Regions from separate parts of the Sporosarcina sp. 179-K 3D1 HS genome, predicted to be linked through region 1. Evidence: riboswitches for the same ligand, from Rfam matches in the RefSeq annotation. Region 1 holds a riboswitch; each other region holds the start of a gene.

Region 1 (4,281 bases):
ACGTCTTTTGCTCCTTCCGCTTGCAGAAAGCTAATCGGCTTTTTGCCGTCAAATCCGATGGCGCCATAAGCGAAGTCTTGCAATACGTAAATGCCATGTTCTTTGGCAAAGGCGACCGTCTCTTCAAAAAATGGGAGGGTGGCGGTCACGCCTGTCGGGTTGCTTGGATAATTCAAATACATCAATTTTGCTTCCTGTTTTTGTCTATCGGAAAGTGCAGTATAGTCAGGAAAAAATCCGTTTTCCTCGAGAAGCGGCATCGTTTCATACCGGATATCAGCCAGGCTTACACCCGACAAGTAATCCGGATATCCGGGATCGGGAAGAAGCAATAATTCGCCTTCATTCAGAATCGCAAGCGGCAGTTCGACGACACCGATTTTTGTGCCGCCAAGGACAGCCACTTCGGTTTCAGGATCGACGGTCACGCCAAACTCCCGTTGATAATAGTCGGCAGCCGCCTGACGTAATTCTTTAGTTCCTCTGAATGGGGAATACCCATGGGTGGCAGGGTCTTCCACCGCTTGTTGCAACGCCTTGACAATATGCGGGGGAGTCGGTTGATCTGGATTTCCGCGGCCTAGATTGATGACATCTCGGCCTTCTGCCATAGCAGCCTCAACTTTGCCGATCAATGTTGTGAAAAAGTGTGGGGGTAACGCTTGCAATCGATTTGAAATCGCCATTTGGTTTTCCTCTTTTCTCAATCATCTGTTTAAAGAATAGTATACATATAATGCGGGACTATCTGCAAACTAGCGAAAATTGTCGAATAAGCTTGACTAATTGTTTAAATAAATATAAGCTAATCTAAGGTCAAAAAAATTAAATAATTACTCTTATCCAGAGCGACCGAGGGAAAGGCCCGATGACGTCCAGCAACCCCTTGTATACAAGGAAGGTGCCAAGTCCTACAGAGTGGATTTTCATTCTGAGAGATAAGCTGATATTGTTCAGTGCTTCTTTCATTGATGAAAATGGAAGAGGTTTTTTATATTTATTCAGCGGATAATTGGATACCCGTTGATTTGTAGAAAGAGGAGAGCCAATGATCCAGATCAAAAATCTTTCAAAAGAATACAAGACAAAGGGTGGCATCGTGAAAGGTGTAGACAATGTCACGCTCGAAATCCATACAGGCGAGATTTTTGGCATTGTCGGTTATTCAGGCGCAGGGAAAAGCTCATTGCTCCGTTGTATGAATTTATTGGAAAAGCCGACGAGTGGCACAGTCTTAGTCGATGACTTGAATTTAATCAAGTTGAAGGGGAGAGCCTTGCGCCAAGCCCGTTTGAAAATCGGAATGATCTTTCAACATTTTTACCTTATCAGTCAAAAAACGGTCTTTGAAAATATCGCCTTTGCCCTGCATGCAGCCAAAATGCCGGCGAATCAAGTGGAGGCACGAGTTACAGAATTGCTCGAAATGGTAGGTCTGGCTGACAAACGGAATGTGTACCCCGCGCAGTTAAGTGGCGGACAGAAACAGCGGGTCGGAATCGCCCGTGCATTGGCCAATAATCCATCCGTGTTACTTTGTGATGAAGCGACATCCGCCCTAGACCCGAATACGACAACGTCAATATTACGGTTGCTCAAGAAGATCAATCGTGAATTAAAAATTACGATCGTTTTGATAACTCACGAAATGAACGTTGTAAAAGAGATTTGCGATCGGATGGCGATCATGCAGGACGGGAAAGTGATTGAAGAAGGACAAGTATATGATATTTTCTCCGATCCGAAACAGCCGTTGACGAAAGAGTTCATCAGCAGTGTCGTTTCGTTCGATGTGCCGGATGCCATTTTAGAGACGTGCACCGGAACATTGGTGAAAGTGATATTTAAAGGAGATGTCGCCGTAAAGAGTGTTATTTCCGATACGATGCAGCATTTCAATGTAAAGGGGAATTTCTTGCACGGTTCTATCGAATATATTCAGGAAAGCCCGCTTGGCACGTTTTTAATGGAATTACAAGGAGATCCGCAGGAAATTCAAAAAGCGATCGATTATATGGTTGGACAAGAAGCGATTGTGGAGGTGATTGACAATGGGAATTGATATGGTACATATTGTTGAATTGATACCAGATATCACGAAAGCTTTTGGTGAAACTCTGTATATGATTGGCATTTCATTAGCAATAGCGATTGTCATCGGGCTGCCTTTGGGCATTCTGCTCTTTATAACGGATCGTGGACTGTTCTTGGAGAATGCACTGATTAATTCCTTCTTTGGTTTTATTGTCAATATGGTGCGGTCAATTCCGTTCATCATTTTGCTGGTCGCCTTGATACCATTGACTAAACTGATTGTCGGCAGCACAATCGGCCCGGCAGCTGCGAGTGTTTCCTTGTCGGCGGCGGCCATTCCGTTTTTTGCAAGGATTGTGGAAACATCCATGAGGGAGATTGACAAGGGAGTCATTGAGGCTGCAATCGCTATTGGGGCTTCTCCGTGGATGATCATCCGCAATGTTCTATTGCCCGAAGCCAAGTCGAGCATTGTCCAAGGTGTTACATTGACAGTTATCAGTCTGGTAGCCTACTCGGCCATGGCAGGTTTTGTCGGGGGCGGGGGAATCGGGGATCTGGCCATCCGGTTCGGTTATTATCGTTATGATAACACCATCATGGTGGTAACAGTTGCTATACTTATCATTTTAGTACAGTTAATTCAATTTACGGGAGATCGGGTTTCAAAAGCTATAGATAAACGATAATTGAGGAGAGAAGAAAATGAGAAAATTTGTATTGACGCTTCTTGCCGTTGTATTGGCTGCAGCCCTCGCCGCTTGTGGTGGGAAAGAAAAGGCGGAAGACACTACGGCTACAGAGGAAAAGAAAACGTTGAAATTCGGTGCTACTGCGGGACCGTATAGCGATATGTTGAAAAAAGCGATTACTCCAGGTCTGGAAGAAAAAGGTTATGAAGTGGAGATTGTGGAATTTAGCGACTATATCCAGCCGAACAATGCGTTGGATAGCGGCGATATTGACGCTAACTTGTTCCAGCATATCGTCTACTTGGAAAATTTCTCGAAAGAAAACAATATGGATTTGACGGATTTGATTGTTGTTCCAACGGCTCCACTCGGTATTTATTCAAATAAATATAAGTCACTGGATGAAGTGGAAGATGGTGCTTCCATTACGATCCCGAATGACCCGGTCAATGCAGCGAGAACATTGCTTGTGCTTGAAGCGAACGGCCTGATTAAAATGAATCCGGACGTCGAGCCGTTGAAAGCATCTGAAAAAGACGTAGTTGAAAATCCAAAGAACTTGGTCATCCAACCGATCGAAGCTGGACAGTTGCCACGTTCAGTAGAAGGAGCGGATCTTGCAGCGGTTCCAGGAAACTTCGCGTTGGCTGCCAACATGAACTTATTGGACGCACTTGCGTTGGAAGACATGCCGGATCAATTCCGTAACGTGGTTGCTGTGAAAACAGATAACAAAGACAAGCAATTTGCGAAAGATATTATCGAGATTGTAGAATCGGATAAATTCGAAGAAGTGATCGACTCCGATTTCCAAGGATTCGGTAAACCGGCTTGGATGCAGTAATCATCAGCTCGAAACCTTGAAACCTCGAATCCTAAATGAACTTGGAAAACCATCCCCTCTCCCAAAAATGAGGTGGATGGTTTTTCTGTCGTTGAAAGATGTCGGTAAATGAGAAAATATAGTATACTGACTCATGGAAGTATGAAAAACATACACAAAGTGCATCAATTTTTCTTCACGGTTTCACTGAAGAGTGGACGAGAATAGGAGAGCGGATGAATGATGAAAAGAACTGCCTTATTATTGATTATGATTTTGTTATTGGCGTCATTGGGTGCATGCAACGGTAAAAACGCCGCGCAAGATGACAAGACGTTGTTGATCGGCACAACCGGCGGGTCATTTAATTTTCTGTTGAAAAAAGCGGTCATTCCAGGGCTAAAAGAGAAGGGATATCAAGTAAGCTTCTTTGAGTACAAAGATATCGATGAGTTGAATGATGACTTGCTCGCCGGAGAAATCGATTTGAATCTCTTTCAGCATGAGGCCTTTTTGGACAATTTGAAACGGGACAAAGGCCTGCCGCTGTCGGCGGTGATTGATGTGCCAACCGAACCAATCGGCTTGTTCTCCGAAGTATACGATTCGTTGGACGAAATCGAGGAGGGGGCGACCCTCACGGTGCCGAATGATCCGGTGAATCTACCTGTGGCATTGGGAATGCTGCAGGAAGCCGGTTTGATTGCCTTGGATGCGGCGGTGGACGCGTCC
Region 2 (4,281 bases), on a different contig from region 1:
AATTGTAAGCACGTTGATTAGTTTGACTCAAATTAAACACTCCTTCTGGTGGTAACTGGGATGATGTATATAAGGAATTATACACCTTTGTAATAAGAAATGGTTGAAAATATCTAATCACATTTTATAAATTTTGATCAGGACATTGCGCGGAGTGCTCATGAATCGCGCGCGGCGCTGATAACTCGCGCGTGGCGCTCATAACTCGTGCGAATCGCTGATAACTCGCGCGCGGCGCTCATAACTCGTGTGAAGCGCTGATAACTCGCGCGTGGCGCCCATAAGTCGTGCGAATCGCTGATAACTCGCGCACGGCGCTCATAACTCGTGTGAAGCGCTTATAACTTCCGCGTGGCGCTCATAACTCGTGTGAAGCGCTGATAACTCGCGCGGGGCGCCCATAATTCGTGTGGAGCGCTGATAACTTCCGCGTGGGCGCTCATAACTCGTGTGGAGGGCTGATATCTCCTGCGTGGCGCCCATAAGTCGTGCGAATCGCTGATAACTCCCGCGCGGAGCTCATAACTCGCGCGTGACGCTCATAACTCACATGAAGCGCTGATAACTCGCGCGGCCCGCTCATAACTCGTGTGGAGCGCTGATATCTCGCGCGGCCCGCCCATAATCCCAGCTGCGCGCTCATAATCAATTGGACACACTCCGAACAAATAAGAAAACAACCATGGGGAGGCCCATGGCTGTAATTACAATCGTCATGACAAACCCTTATTGGTATTCAGATGGACACTTCTTGCTTCACTTTGGCAGCAGCCTGGAGCGCTTGGTCAAAATCTGCAATCAAATCATCGACATGCTCCAAACCTACGGAAAAACGCAGCAGGCCGTCGGTGATTCCCCGTTTTTCCCGCTCCTCTTTTGGCATCGCTGCGTGGGACATCTGTGCCGGATAGGATAGGATCGATTCCACCCCGCCGAGACTGACAGCAAATACCGGAATTTGGACTTGGTCAACAAAGGCTTTGGCCGTTTCTCGGTTCGGCAATCGAAACGACAGGACCGCACCCGCGTCAGAAGATTGGGAGGCATGGATGGCATGGCCCGGATGGCCGGTCAATCCTGGATAAAAAACGTGTTCGACAAGCGGGTGTTCATTCAAATAGGCGGCGATTTTCTTCGCGGAAGCGGACGACTGTGCCAACCGTGCGCCAAGTGTTTTGATGCCTTGGATTAGGGAGAACGAGTCTTGTGCTCCCAAGATCGCACCAAATGAGTTTTGGATGAAGGCGAGCTGGTTGCCGAGTTCTTCATCTTTCGTCACGGCTAGTCCGGCTATGATATCACTATGGCCGGACAGGAATTTCGTTGCGCTATGCAGTACGATATCGACACCAAGTTCGATTGGCCGTTGGTAGAGCGGTGTCATGAACGTATTGTCCAAGAAGGTTAGGCAGCCATTCGCTTTCGCGATCTCCACGATTCCGGCGATATCCGTAATGCCGAGGCGTGGGTTCGATGGCGTCTCCATATAAATCACTTTCGTATTCGGTTGAATCGCTTGTGCGGTCGCTTCCAAATCCGCCAGGTCGACAAAGGTGTGCTCAATGCCAAACTTCGTCAATACTTGAGTAATGAAACGGAACGTTCCGCCATACACATCCTCTGTCACGACGATATGGTCCCCGGATTTCAACAACATGAAAGCGGAAGAAATGGCTGCCATCCCTGATGCGAATGCGAGCCCTCTTGCACCGCCCTCCAACTCGGCGATTGTCTTTTCGAGCGCATCCCTCGTCGGATTGCCCGAGCGGCTATAATCATACGGGCCGAATGAATCAAAATTCTCCTGATGGAATGTGGACGACAAATAAATCGGAACATTTACCGCCCCAGTTTTCTGTTCAAAGTCACCGCTCGTTGAAGCATGGATGAATTTCGTTTCCAATCGTTGATTGCTCATGGTTGGGGTACCTCGCTTTCCAATTTCGCGAATACTTGCTTCAAGTCGTCAATCAAATCTTCCGCTTCTTCCACACCGACCGAAAAACGCAGTAGCCGGTCGCAGACGCCGCGCCGTATCCGCTCTTCTTCCGGGATGTCCGCGTGGGTTTGCGTTGTGGGATACGTGATGAAGCTTTCCACGCCACCCAGACTCTCCGCAAATGTGATGAGCTGAATGTTTTCTAAGAATGGGCCAACCCATGCGCTCTCTTGTAAGCGGAACGATAGCATTCCACCTTGCCCCGCGTAGAGGACTTCGCTCACTTTCGGTTCGCTCTCCAAATATTTCACAATCGCCTTCGCATTTGCGTCATGCTGTTTCATTCGCAAATGGAGGGTTTTCAGGCCGCGTATGACGAGCCATGAATCGGAAGGGGAGAGTACCGCCCCGATTGCGTTATGATTTTTCCCTAATTGCTCGCACAACTCTTCGCCTTTCGCCACAACCAGGCCGGCTAGAACATCATTATGCCCTCCAATATATTTCGTGGCGCTATGTAGGACGATATCTGCTCCATATTCGATAGGACGCTGGAAATAGGGCGTCAAGAAAGTATTATCTACAATTAATAGAAGACCGTGTTGCTTCGCGAGTTGTGCATACGTCTCAAGATCGATTTCCTGCATAAGTGGGTTTGTCGGTGTTTCGATAAACAATGCACGAGTGTTTTCGGTAATACATTTTTCCACTTCTTCAATCTTGGAAAAGTCAGTATATGTTGTATGAATTGAATACACATCAGAATAGTAGTCTAAAAGGCGATAGGTCCCCCCGTAAATGTCTTCGGGACAGATGATTTCATCGCCCGAGCGGAAGAGAGAAAGGACCAATTGGATAGCGGCCATCCCGGAACTACAGGCGAATCCCGCATCCCCGCTTTCCAGTTTGGCAATACCTTCTTCCAGTATCGTTCGGGTAGGGTTTTTCGTCCGCGTGTAATCGTATCCGGTCGTTTTTCCGATGCCATCATGCTTATAGGCGGTGGATAAATAAATCGGCGGGTTGATCGCCCCTGTTTTCACGTCGCTATGGTTCCCCAGTTGCACTAACGTTGTTGCCAAGCTTCTCTTCGTCATCATATTCATCCTTTTCTTAATGGAATAAAAAAGAGCGCCCTTTTCGAAGAAGAGGACCCTCAGAATTTATGAAGTCAATCTCCTTATCTTCAAGGCAGTTCGCCTATTGGAATTAGCACCATACCTCAATAGGCTGGTTGCCGAGACATCGTAGGGCCAATCCCTCCGTCTCTCTGGATAAGAATACAGATATGAAGTTGTTTGATAAGATTGATTTATCCAACTCTATCACGAGGATGTTTTTATTGCAAGGGTATTTTCGCTGGAAGCATCCCTCTGTGGTGTACCGGTACCTTATGATAATATGGTCGTATTACATAGTGTAGGAGGGGTAGGAATGGTGGCGAAACATTTGCAGGATTGCGCTACCTTGGCTAACGGTGTGAAAATGCCGTGGATGGGCTTGGGGGTTTATCAATCCAAGGAAGGGCAAGAAGTGGTCGATGCGGTGAAATGGGCATTGGAAGCAGGGTACCGTAGCATTGATACGGCCGCAATTTACCGTAATGAAGAAGGTGTCGGACGAGGAATCAAAGAATCGGGTGTTCCCCGTGAAGAAATCTTCGTTACAACCAAAGTATGGAATTCGGATCAGGGCTATGAGGCTACATTAGAAGCATTCGATGACAGCTTGAAACGATTGGATCTTGAGTACGTGGATCTGTATTTGATTCATTGGCCGGAACCTGGAAAGTACAAAGACACTTGGAAGGCGCTCGAGAAATTATACAAAGACGGACGTGCTCGGGCTATCGGCGTCTGCAACTTCAATATACACCATCTGGAGGACCTGATGGCCGAGGCTGAAATTAATCCGATGGTCAACCAGGTCGAATATCATCCATGCTTGACACAAGTCGAACTCCTGGCATTCTGCAAAGAAAACGGCATTCAGTTGGAGGCCTGGTCTCCTCTCATGCGGGGACAATTACTGGAGAATCCGGTGTTGGTTGAAATTGCTGAAAAATACGGCAAAACAACAGCGCAAGTCATGCTGCGCTGGGACTTGCAGAACGGCGTCGTGACGATTCCGAAATCAGTGACGCAAAGCCGGATCATCGACAATACAAAAGTCTTTGATTTCGAACTGACTGCAGAAGAGATGGAAAATATCGGGTCGCTGAATGAAAACAAAAGGGTCGGCCCGGATCCGGATAATTTCGATTTTACAGGGGTCATCATGAAACGATAAGAAAATGAAAAGTGTCGGGCGGCTGCCCGGCACTTTTTGTATGGAGCGCTCAG
Region 3 (4,281 bases), on a different contig from region 1:
TTCCAGATACGGGATATGTTGGAAGTAGTTCGCATCCAAAGTTTTTGATTCTAAATCTTTGTTCGGCAATACATAGTCTTGATAGGTTTCAATTTCCAGTTCAAAACCTTTTTCCTCCAATAATGGCTTAGCTTCTTCTAGAATAACCGCATGTGGTGTATTGGAAGCTCCAACAACAATTTTAGTCAATTCTTCTTGTTTGTTTTCTTCCCCTTTATTTGCTCCGTCAGTTGTACTTTGACCGCTAGTTCCTGTATCTTTCGTTCCGCAAGCGGCAAGGGACAGGACAAGTATCGCAAATAGGATTCCAGCTAAAAGCTTCTTCATCTAGTTCATTCTCCTTTATTGTTTGGTTTTTATAGTAAACAGGGAACCCGTAACCTACTGTCGACACGTTGCCCGACTTTTCATAAGTATGTACAAGGTTTCCTGTTATTCCCTGAAGTATTACCGTTTGTCCAACTGCTTGACAATCATGTCTCCAATCATTTGGATAATGAAAACAATGATTAAGATTAAAATGGTCGCCATTAATGTAACGTCATCTCGACCACGTTGGAAACCATCCAGATAGGCAAGATTTCCAAGACCTCCCGCCCCGATGATTCCCGCCATGGCGGTATATCCGACAAGCGCAATAGCAGTCACCGTGATGCCTGAGATGAGCGCTGGCATGGATTCCGGAAGTAACACTTTAAAAATGATCGTCCGCGTTTTTGCGCCCATCGACTTGGCAGCTTCAATAACGCCTTTATCGATTTCCTGCAAAGCTATCAACACCATTCTGCCATAAAACGGCGCGGCCCCGATGATCAGGGCTGGCAACGCTGCATTCGGTCCACGCATCGTGCCAACGAGGAATGTTGTAAATGGTATTAACAATATGATCAGGATGATAAAAGGAATCGAGCGGAATATATTGACGACCGCGCCTGTTACGACGTTGACGAATCTATTTTTCCATAGCTGCCCGGGACTTGATAAAAACAGCAGCACGCCGAGCGCAATCCCTAGTACGAATGTGAAAAACGTTGAAATGGCCGACATATACAATGTCTCATAGGTCGCTTCCCACATTTTGTCCCATTTCACATTTGGAAACCATTCCTCAATCATTGCCGATCACCTCCGTCTGGACACCTTGCTCATGAAGATAGTGAATCGCTTCGGCAATCAATGTCTTCTCACCAACGAACTGAAGGATCAACGTTCCATAAGCCCCGCCCCGCGTCGTCGAAATATTGCCTTGCACAATATTAACATCGATTGTAAATTTCCGGATGAGACTGGCGAGGACCGGTTGTTCTGTTTGCTCTCCAACGAAAACAAGTTTGATCAATTCACCGGTTGGTATTTCTTCCTTCATATGGCTTAACGCCTGCTTCGTTTCAGCTGGCTCCGTCAACTGGGAGACGAAGCGCTTGGTAATCTCGGCTTGTGGTGACTGGAAAACATCGAGGACATTGCCCATTTCAACAACTTTCCCGGACTCCATGACAGCCACCCGATGGCAAATTTTCCGAATGACGTGCATTTCATGTGTTATCAGGACAATCGTCAGCCCCAGCCGCTCATTGATGCTCGTCAACAGATCCAATATGGAATCCGTCGTCTCTGGATCGAGAGCGGATGTCGCTTCATCACATAGAAGGACCTCGGGATCATTGGCCAGTGCACGGGCTATGCCGACACGCTGTTTTTGACCACCCGATAATTCGGAGGGATAGGCATTTTCCCGGCCGGCCAATCCTACCAAGTCTATCAATTCATTTACTTTCCGTTCGCGGTCCGCTTTTCGGACCCCTGCGATTTCAAGCGGAAACGCAATATTTTCTTTAACCGTGCGAGACCAAAGCAAATTGAAATGCTGGAAGATCATACTGACCTTTTGCCGTGCCTCCCGCAACTCTCTGCCTTTGATTGCCGACATTTCCCGGCCGCCGATGAAGACATTTCCACTGGTCGGCATCTCCAGGCCATTCAACAGACGGATTAATGTACTTTTCCCCGCGCCACTATATCCGATGATGCCGAAAATTTCCCCATCCGCAATTTCAAGCGACACAGAATCCACTGCCCGAATACGGGTTGAACTCGTGCCGAACTCTTTATTGACATCTGATAACCGAATCATCTTCTCACCTCTACAAAAATCAATTACGCCTCGGCGTAATTGTGAATCGAACAGCGAAGGGTTCGATTTGCCGTATTTCTGCGTTCTTTGCAGAAATCAAGGCACTTTCAGGCGTCGTGGAAAAAGACTATTTCCATCTGAACTCCCTCAAAATCGGACACCCGCTGAATAAAAATAAAAAACCTTCCCGCAGACGGCAGAAAGGCTTGACGTTTTCATTAGGAATGAATGTCCATCCGATCTCTCATCTTTCAAAGCGTCCGCTTTGCGTGATTTGGCACCATTTCACTTGCGTGACGGTTGCCGGGTTTCATCGGGCACTATCCCTCCACCACTCTTAATAAGAGTAAACTATTCAAATGACAAAACAAAATTTATCATATGAAGGCTCCTGATGTCAACCGATTTTCTCAAGAAGATACGGAACCGAATGGAAAGCATAAATCTTATGTTCGATTCGGCCATCTTTCTGAATTAAAAGACAAGGAACACTTTCGATTTCATAATCCACAGCCAAAGACTGCTCGTAATTCAGATCTGCTTTACCTATTGGTAAAGCCGGCTTCATAGCTGCGACGACCTCCATCATTTTGCTGGCGACGGCACATGTTCCACACATCGGCGTATATAAATAATAGACAGCCGTTTGAGACTTATCTATATGGCTTTCCCATTTTTCTCGAGTCCAAATTTCCAATTATTTCTCATCCTTCAAAATAAAAATTCCGAGCGGATTTTAAAGTCTGCGCCAAGTAAAATCGTGGCTAATGTTTTATAAGGGGTTTTTTCCACTTCCTTGTATATCTTATCGGTATATAAATGGAAGAATTCAGGAAATTCTCTTTTGAATAACGTGCGGATTTTCTCGCCCGATTCGTCCGCATCAACAAATACGAAGACTTCATGCTCTTCGTAAGGCTCTAACAACTCCTCCAGTCGATACGTGCTGACCGTGCCGTTTGTACATATGATATGGACTGGTTCTGCCAAGACTTTCAAAAGACGTTTTCGATCCGATCCGCCCTCGACAATGATGATTTTCATCTCTTCCATAGCACACATTCCCCCTGCCGGATTCATACTATTTCCGTCAACGTAGATGCTTACAATGAAGTTAGTTTTGGCGTATTGGCACTCACTTATCCACTTGCAGAAGTTGAAAATCCTTATTTTCGTTCACCATGACCGACTTTTAATTGAATATAAAGTCAAAGACGCCGACACGAGGGCGGCGTCATGTTGCAATTATTCACCAATCGTCATTTCATCGTATGCTTCAGCAGTCATCAACGCATCCAATTCGGATTGGTCCGAAGCTTCCACCACGATCATCCATGCGCCTTCATATGGCGATTCGTTCACCAATTCAGGGCTGTCTTCCAATTCTTCGTTCACTTCCACAACTGTACCGCTAATTGGCGCATAAAGCTCTGAAACCGTTTTAACGGATTCGACGCTACCGAATGGCTCGTCCGCTTTCACTTCATCCCCAACAGATGGAAGCTCAACGAAAACGATATCGCCCAGTTCAGCTTGTGCAAAATGTGTGATCCCAATGCGGTATTTTCCGCCTTCTTCTTTTACCCACTCATGCTCTTCCGAATAACGCAAATCCTTTGGTGTGCTCATTCCTTACCCCTCCAAATTAGATTCATTCCATTTAATTTTGACACACTCGTTGTATAAAGACAAGGAATGACATTACGTTGCCCAGACATTGTGAAACTCTTCGTCTTTGAAGCCGACCGTGGCTTTACCGTCCCCGAAGACAATCGGTCGTTTGATCAACATACCGTCGGAAGCGAGCAAGGCAATTTTCTCATCTTCGGTCATCGTCGGCAACTTCTCTTTCAAGTTCAATTCACGATATTTCTTACCGCTCGTATTGAAAAACTTCTTTAATTCCAGATCGGATGCTTCGATAATTTCCCGCAATTCTTGCTCTGACGGCGGGTTCTCTGCAATATTCACCTCAATAAACTCTGTTCCATTCTCTTCGAGCCACTTTTTTGCTTTGCGGCAAGTTCCACATTTCGGGTAGCCGTAATATGTAAGTCCCATGGCTTTGCACCTCCATTTTCTCCAGTATACCAAAAAGCGCCCGGAACCTGAAAGTCGGTGGGTCCCAAGCGCTTGATGGATCATGA
Region 4 (4,281 bases), on a different contig from region 1:
CAGACCGATCAGATTGCGATCGCGGCATGTGATATGGACGAGTGGTCTTATATTATATTGCTGTTTCAGAATGGCGCCCATCGCGACGTTACTGATTCGCGGGGAGGCGAGTGAGTTATCGGCCATTGTGACAGCATCGACACCCGCTTCGTGGAGCAGATTTGCGCCTTCGATGAATTTTTCGATTTCCAACGTCCGCGGTGTGTCCAGTTCGACAATGACGGATCGTTCTCTTTTCACTTTTTCGTGGATTGGCTCATTGATAGCCGGGTTTGCTTCGCGGATGACCACCGGCTTTTGTTTTTTCACTTCTTTGGCTACGACTGGAGCGAGACCGGCCAGTTGCTTTTTCGCCGCTTCGATATGCTTCGGCGTCGTTCCGCAGCAACCGCCGATCAGACGGACGCCTTCATTGCGAAGGGACAGGGCGGCCCGGCCGAAATAATCCGCCTCGGATACATAGACAATCCGGCCATCTTCCACGTCGAGCAGGCTCGCATTCGGATAGGCGGATAAAAATGCCTTCTCCGGCAAAATGACCTCTTCAAAAGCTTGGATTGTATGGAAAGGACCGAGACGGCAGTTGACACCGACCACATCCGCACCAAGCGCCTCCAATTGATGAAGTGCATCGTTTAGGGAAATTCCGTTCTGCAATACGCCCGGCTCTTCCATCGAGACTTGGGCAATGATCGGCGTGTCTGTCATGGTACGAAGCATCTGAACGACAGCGGATAATTCTTCGAAATCATAATAGGTTTCTAGGAGAATTCCGTCCGGATCCCCAGTCAATAGATGCTCAGCCTGTTGCTGGACGACCTTCTGGATTTCTTGCAACGTGGCGTCGCTTTTCCGTATGCCGCGGAAGCCGCCGATTGTGCCAAGGACGAATTGTCCACCCGGAGCAGCCGCTTTCTTTGCAATTTGTATTGCCGCTTCGTTAAACTCTTTCACCCGGTTTTCCATTCCATAGCGGGCCAGCTTCAGAGCATTCGCACTGTACGTGTTCGTCTGGATGACGTCGGCACCTGCCCGGATGTAATCTTGGTGTATCTTTTCAATGATTTCAGGCTTTTCAACATTCAATTCTTCATAACAAAAATCAATTCCATATGAATAAAGCAGTGTCCCGATTGCTCCATCGGCGGTCAGAACATCGGTTTTCAGTTTTTCTAGCAATGACATAGTGCGATCTCCCTTTCTACAAACGGTTATGCCTTGGCAGAGTTGCTTTAACTCGAATTAAAAGTAAAAAAAGCCTTCATCGAGAAAGAAGGCTTTAGACGTGTATATTCGCTCCTTCTTATCTTCCAGGCCGTCGAAGACCTGCTGGAGGTAGCACCTTGCCGACCGGCTGGTTGCTGAAGCGTCTTCGGGCCAGTTCCCTCAGCTTCTCTCGATAAGAATCTTTATTTTATTTGAATTGTTGAAAACATCGTAACGTTAAAAATCCGTGCCGTCAAGTCTTTTTGTTAAATTCCTTAGTAGCATATCGGTTTTAAGGTGATACGAGTCCGACCCTGTATCCAGTTTGCCGATTCCAAATTCCATTGCTGGAGTATGGTATTATGGAGACAACCATGACAAAGGAAGTAGAGGGTGGAATGATTGAGAGCACTTAAATTTATCATCCCGATCATGTTAGTTGTCGGATCGTTCGGTTGGATGATGTTGAGTAAAAATTATCAGGAAGTCCCGCCGACATCCCGGGTGTTCATTACCATCGGAGCGATGATCGTAAGCGGGGGCATATCTTTTTTCCTCTTTCCTAAAGATGAAGGGGAAAAATACTGACGGGTGGCGATTCGGCCATCCGTTTTTGTTTGTTTGCTAGTAGGAGAGGGTAATATAGATTACTAACTTGCGGAATATTTCCGCAATGCCATAAGGACGCCGCATGATCGCCTGTCAGAACAGAAATTGTTACAAATCCATCTCGGTTAATTGTGAAGAATTGATGAAGTGATTAGGAGTTTTGGGACTGCCCTATAAGACTGTGATAAAGTTGTATTATAAATACAAGTTTATTAAATTAGCAATAGAAAAGGAGGTTATAAGCTTATGAAGACAAACGGCATCATTTTTATTGTCGCCTTTGTATTGGCGTTTGCTGGAGGGTATTTTTACTTTAGCCAAGGCAATAAAGAGGAGACGGCAACTACCGAAAGTGGCGCGACGGAGCCGGCGAATGAAGAAGGACAAGGCGAAGAGCAGGCATCGGTGCCGGCGGAAGCAGAAGTGTTGAATACGAATAGTTGTTTATCCTGTCATGCCGTCAATTCACTCGGTATCGAAGGCGGGACGACTGGACCGGATCTATCGCATGCGTACGATGGCGTCAAGGACAAGCATGGCGTCGATCTGGATTCATTCCTGAAACAGCCGACTTCTGCCGTGATGTCCGGCGTCATTGCAGGCAATCCGTTATCTGATGAAGATCGTGCGGCTATCATCGATGTCCTGAAGACAGCATCTGAGAAATAAGAATCGAGGTGGGCAGAGTGAATACGAATTTGAAGAGAGTTTTAGCTGCTATATTTGGCATTGTTCTAGGGTTATTAGTGGCGATCGTCTTTTTTGCAGATTTTAATAAAGGAAACCAAAATGCCGAGTCCAATAAGACCAAAGCGGAAAAAGTGTATGTACCGTACGGGGAAAAAGATGAATATTACATGATGGCTTCTGGCGGGCATTCAGGCCAGCTGTTCGTCTACGGGATCCCCTCCATGCGGAAAATCCGGACAGTCCCTGTCTTCACACCCGATCCTGCCACGGGATATGGATTTGACTCCGCTACGAAAGAAATGCTGGGCGGTTTTACATGGGGGGATTTCCACCACCCTTCGATTTCCGAGACAGATGGTGAGTATGATGGCGAATTCCTTTTCGCGAATGACGTGGGGAATAACCGCGTTGCCGCCGTCGATCTGAGTACATTCCAAACAGTGGATATGATGTTCTTGCCGAATATGGGCGGGCCGCATGCGGGCGTCTTCGTCACTGAAAATACGGAGTACATTGCATTGCCGACACGGTTTGCACGTCCATTGGGAGATGCCTATGCCACTTTGGATGAGTATGAAGAAGAATATAAAGGTGTCGTCTCGATGACCACTTTCGACAGAGAGGCGAAAAAATTCGATCTTGCCTATCAAATTGTCTTGCCTCCCTGGTCTTATGACCTCTCGGATGCCGGCAAGAAAATGTCGGGTGATTGGATTGTCATGACGACGTATAACACAGAATTTGCAACAACTAATTTAGAAATTAATGCCTCGCAGAATGACCGCGACTATATCGTACTCGTCAATTGGAAGAAGCTCGAGGAAGAAGTTGCAGCCGGGAATTATGATGAAGTGAATGGGGCCAAAACAATCGATCCCCGAAAACATAAAGGGGCCATCTATGCAGTCCCAGTTGCCAAATCACCTCATGGTGTGGATGTAACACCGGATGGAACCAGATTTATCGCAGCAGGGAAGTTGGCCCCGATGATGACGGTGTTTTCATTCCAACAGGCATTCGATGCGATTGAGAAAGGTGAATTTGTCGAAGAGAAATACGGCATTCCTGTATTGGCCTATGAAGATGTGATGGAGCGTGAAGTCGATCCTCCAGGCGCACTCGGTCCATTGCACACGCAATTTGACGACCGGGGGAATGCGTTTAACACGATGTTCATTTCCTCCGAGATTGTGAAATGGAATATCGAAACGGGCGAAGTGATCGACCGTACGCCGACGTACTTCTCTCCGGGACACTCCGCCGCAACAGAAGGGGACACAGTCTCGCCGGACGGTAAATGGATCGTTGCGCTCAATAAAATTGCGAAGGACAACTTCTTATCCGTTGGGCCATCCCACCCAGAATCGATGGACTTGATCGACATTTCGGGAGATAAGATGGAGCATGTCATGGCTGCGCCGGTGGATCCGGAGCCGCATTACGCTCAGATTATCCATCGCGATAAGATCGAGACGATCACTGTCTATCCAAAAGATGAAGACCGTAAGAACTCCGTTTGGAAACAAGAAGATACCCGGGTGGAGCGGAATGGGAATGAAGTCCATATTTATGGAATTGCCATGCGATCGAAATTCATCTTCGACGCCAAGTCGGAACGTCCCGACGCAGTCACGGTCAAACAAGGAGATCGCGTATTTTTCCATATGACCAACATCGACTTGGATCAGGACATCACCCACGGATTCGGTATCAACGAATATGATCTGAATTTTGAAGTTCAACCTGGTCAAACAAATACGTTGGAATTCGTAGCGG

What was found. A riboswitch is a leader RNA that binds a small molecule or an ion and turns the genes downstream of it on or off. The one in region 1 is predicted to bind S-adenosylmethionine.
Region 2: it holds a riboswitch for S-adenosylmethionine, as region 1 does, so the genes downstream of both, AB1K83_RS15900 (methionine biosynthesis PLP-dependent protein) here and AB1K83_RS03955 (methionine ABC transporter ATP-binding protein) in region 1, are expected to answer to the same signal.
Region 3: it holds a riboswitch for S-adenosylmethionine, as region 1 does, so the genes downstream of both, AB1K83_RS12800 (methionine ABC transporter ATP-binding protein) here and AB1K83_RS03955 (methionine ABC transporter ATP-binding protein) in region 1, are expected to answer to the same signal.
Region 4: it holds a riboswitch for S-adenosylmethionine, as region 1 does, so the genes downstream of both, AB1K83_RS10555 (bifunctional homocysteine S-methyltransferase/methylenetetrahydrofolate reductase) here and AB1K83_RS03955 (methionine ABC transporter ATP-binding protein) in region 1, are expected to answer to the same signal.

The regions. Positions count from the first base shown of each region.
Region 1 covers NZ_JBFEGI010000002.1:251,641-255,921, forward strand. Annotated here, with positions in the region: gene AB1K83_RS03950 (pyridoxal phosphate-dependent aminotransferase) at 1-686, opposite strand, end outside; SAM riboswitch class I at 837-945, shown strand; gene AB1K83_RS03955 (methionine ABC transporter ATP-binding protein) at 1,049-2,062, shown strand; gene AB1K83_RS03960 (methionine ABC transporter permease) at 2,052-2,723, shown strand; gene AB1K83_RS03965 (MetQ/NlpA family ABC transporter substrate-binding protein) at 2,740-3,570, shown strand; gene AB1K83_RS03970 (MetQ/NlpA family ABC transporter substrate-binding protein) at 3,790-4,281, shown strand, end outside.
Region 2 covers NZ_JBFEGI010000014.1:89,571-93,851, forward strand. Annotated here, with positions in the region: gene serC (3-phosphoserine/phosphohydroxythreonine transaminase) at 1-31, opposite strand, end outside; gene metC (cystathionine beta-lyase) at 737-1,918, opposite strand; gene AB1K83_RS15900 (methionine biosynthesis PLP-dependent protein) at 1,915-3,036, opposite strand; SAM riboswitch class I at 3,117-3,220, opposite strand; gene AB1K83_RS15905 (aldo/keto reductase) at 3,374-4,228, shown strand.
Region 3 covers NZ_JBFEGI010000009.1:109,463-113,743, reverse strand. Annotated here, with positions in the region: gene AB1K83_RS12810 (MetQ/NlpA family ABC transporter substrate-binding protein) at 1-327, opposite strand, end outside; gene AB1K83_RS12805 (methionine ABC transporter permease) at 448-1,116, opposite strand; gene AB1K83_RS12800 (methionine ABC transporter ATP-binding protein) at 1,109-2,134, opposite strand; SAM riboswitch class I at 2,376-2,481, opposite strand; gene AB1K83_RS12795 (thioredoxin family protein) at 2,532-2,831, opposite strand; gene AB1K83_RS12790 (toprim domain-containing protein) at 2,846-3,178, opposite strand; gene gcvH (glycine cleavage system protein GcvH) at 3,380-3,763, opposite strand; gene AB1K83_RS12780 (arsenate reductase family protein) at 3,836-4,195, opposite strand.
Region 4 covers NZ_JBFEGI010000007.1:29,974-34,254, forward strand. Annotated here, with positions in the region: gene AB1K83_RS10555 (bifunctional homocysteine S-methyltransferase/methylenetetrahydrofolate reductase) at 1-1,185, opposite strand, end outside; SAM riboswitch class I at 1,301-1,406, opposite strand; gene AB1K83_RS10560 (histidine kinase) at 1,609-1,794, shown strand; gene AB1K83_RS10565 (c-type cytochrome) at 2,062-2,484, shown strand; gene nosZ (Sec-dependent nitrous-oxide reductase) at 2,502-4,281, shown strand, end outside.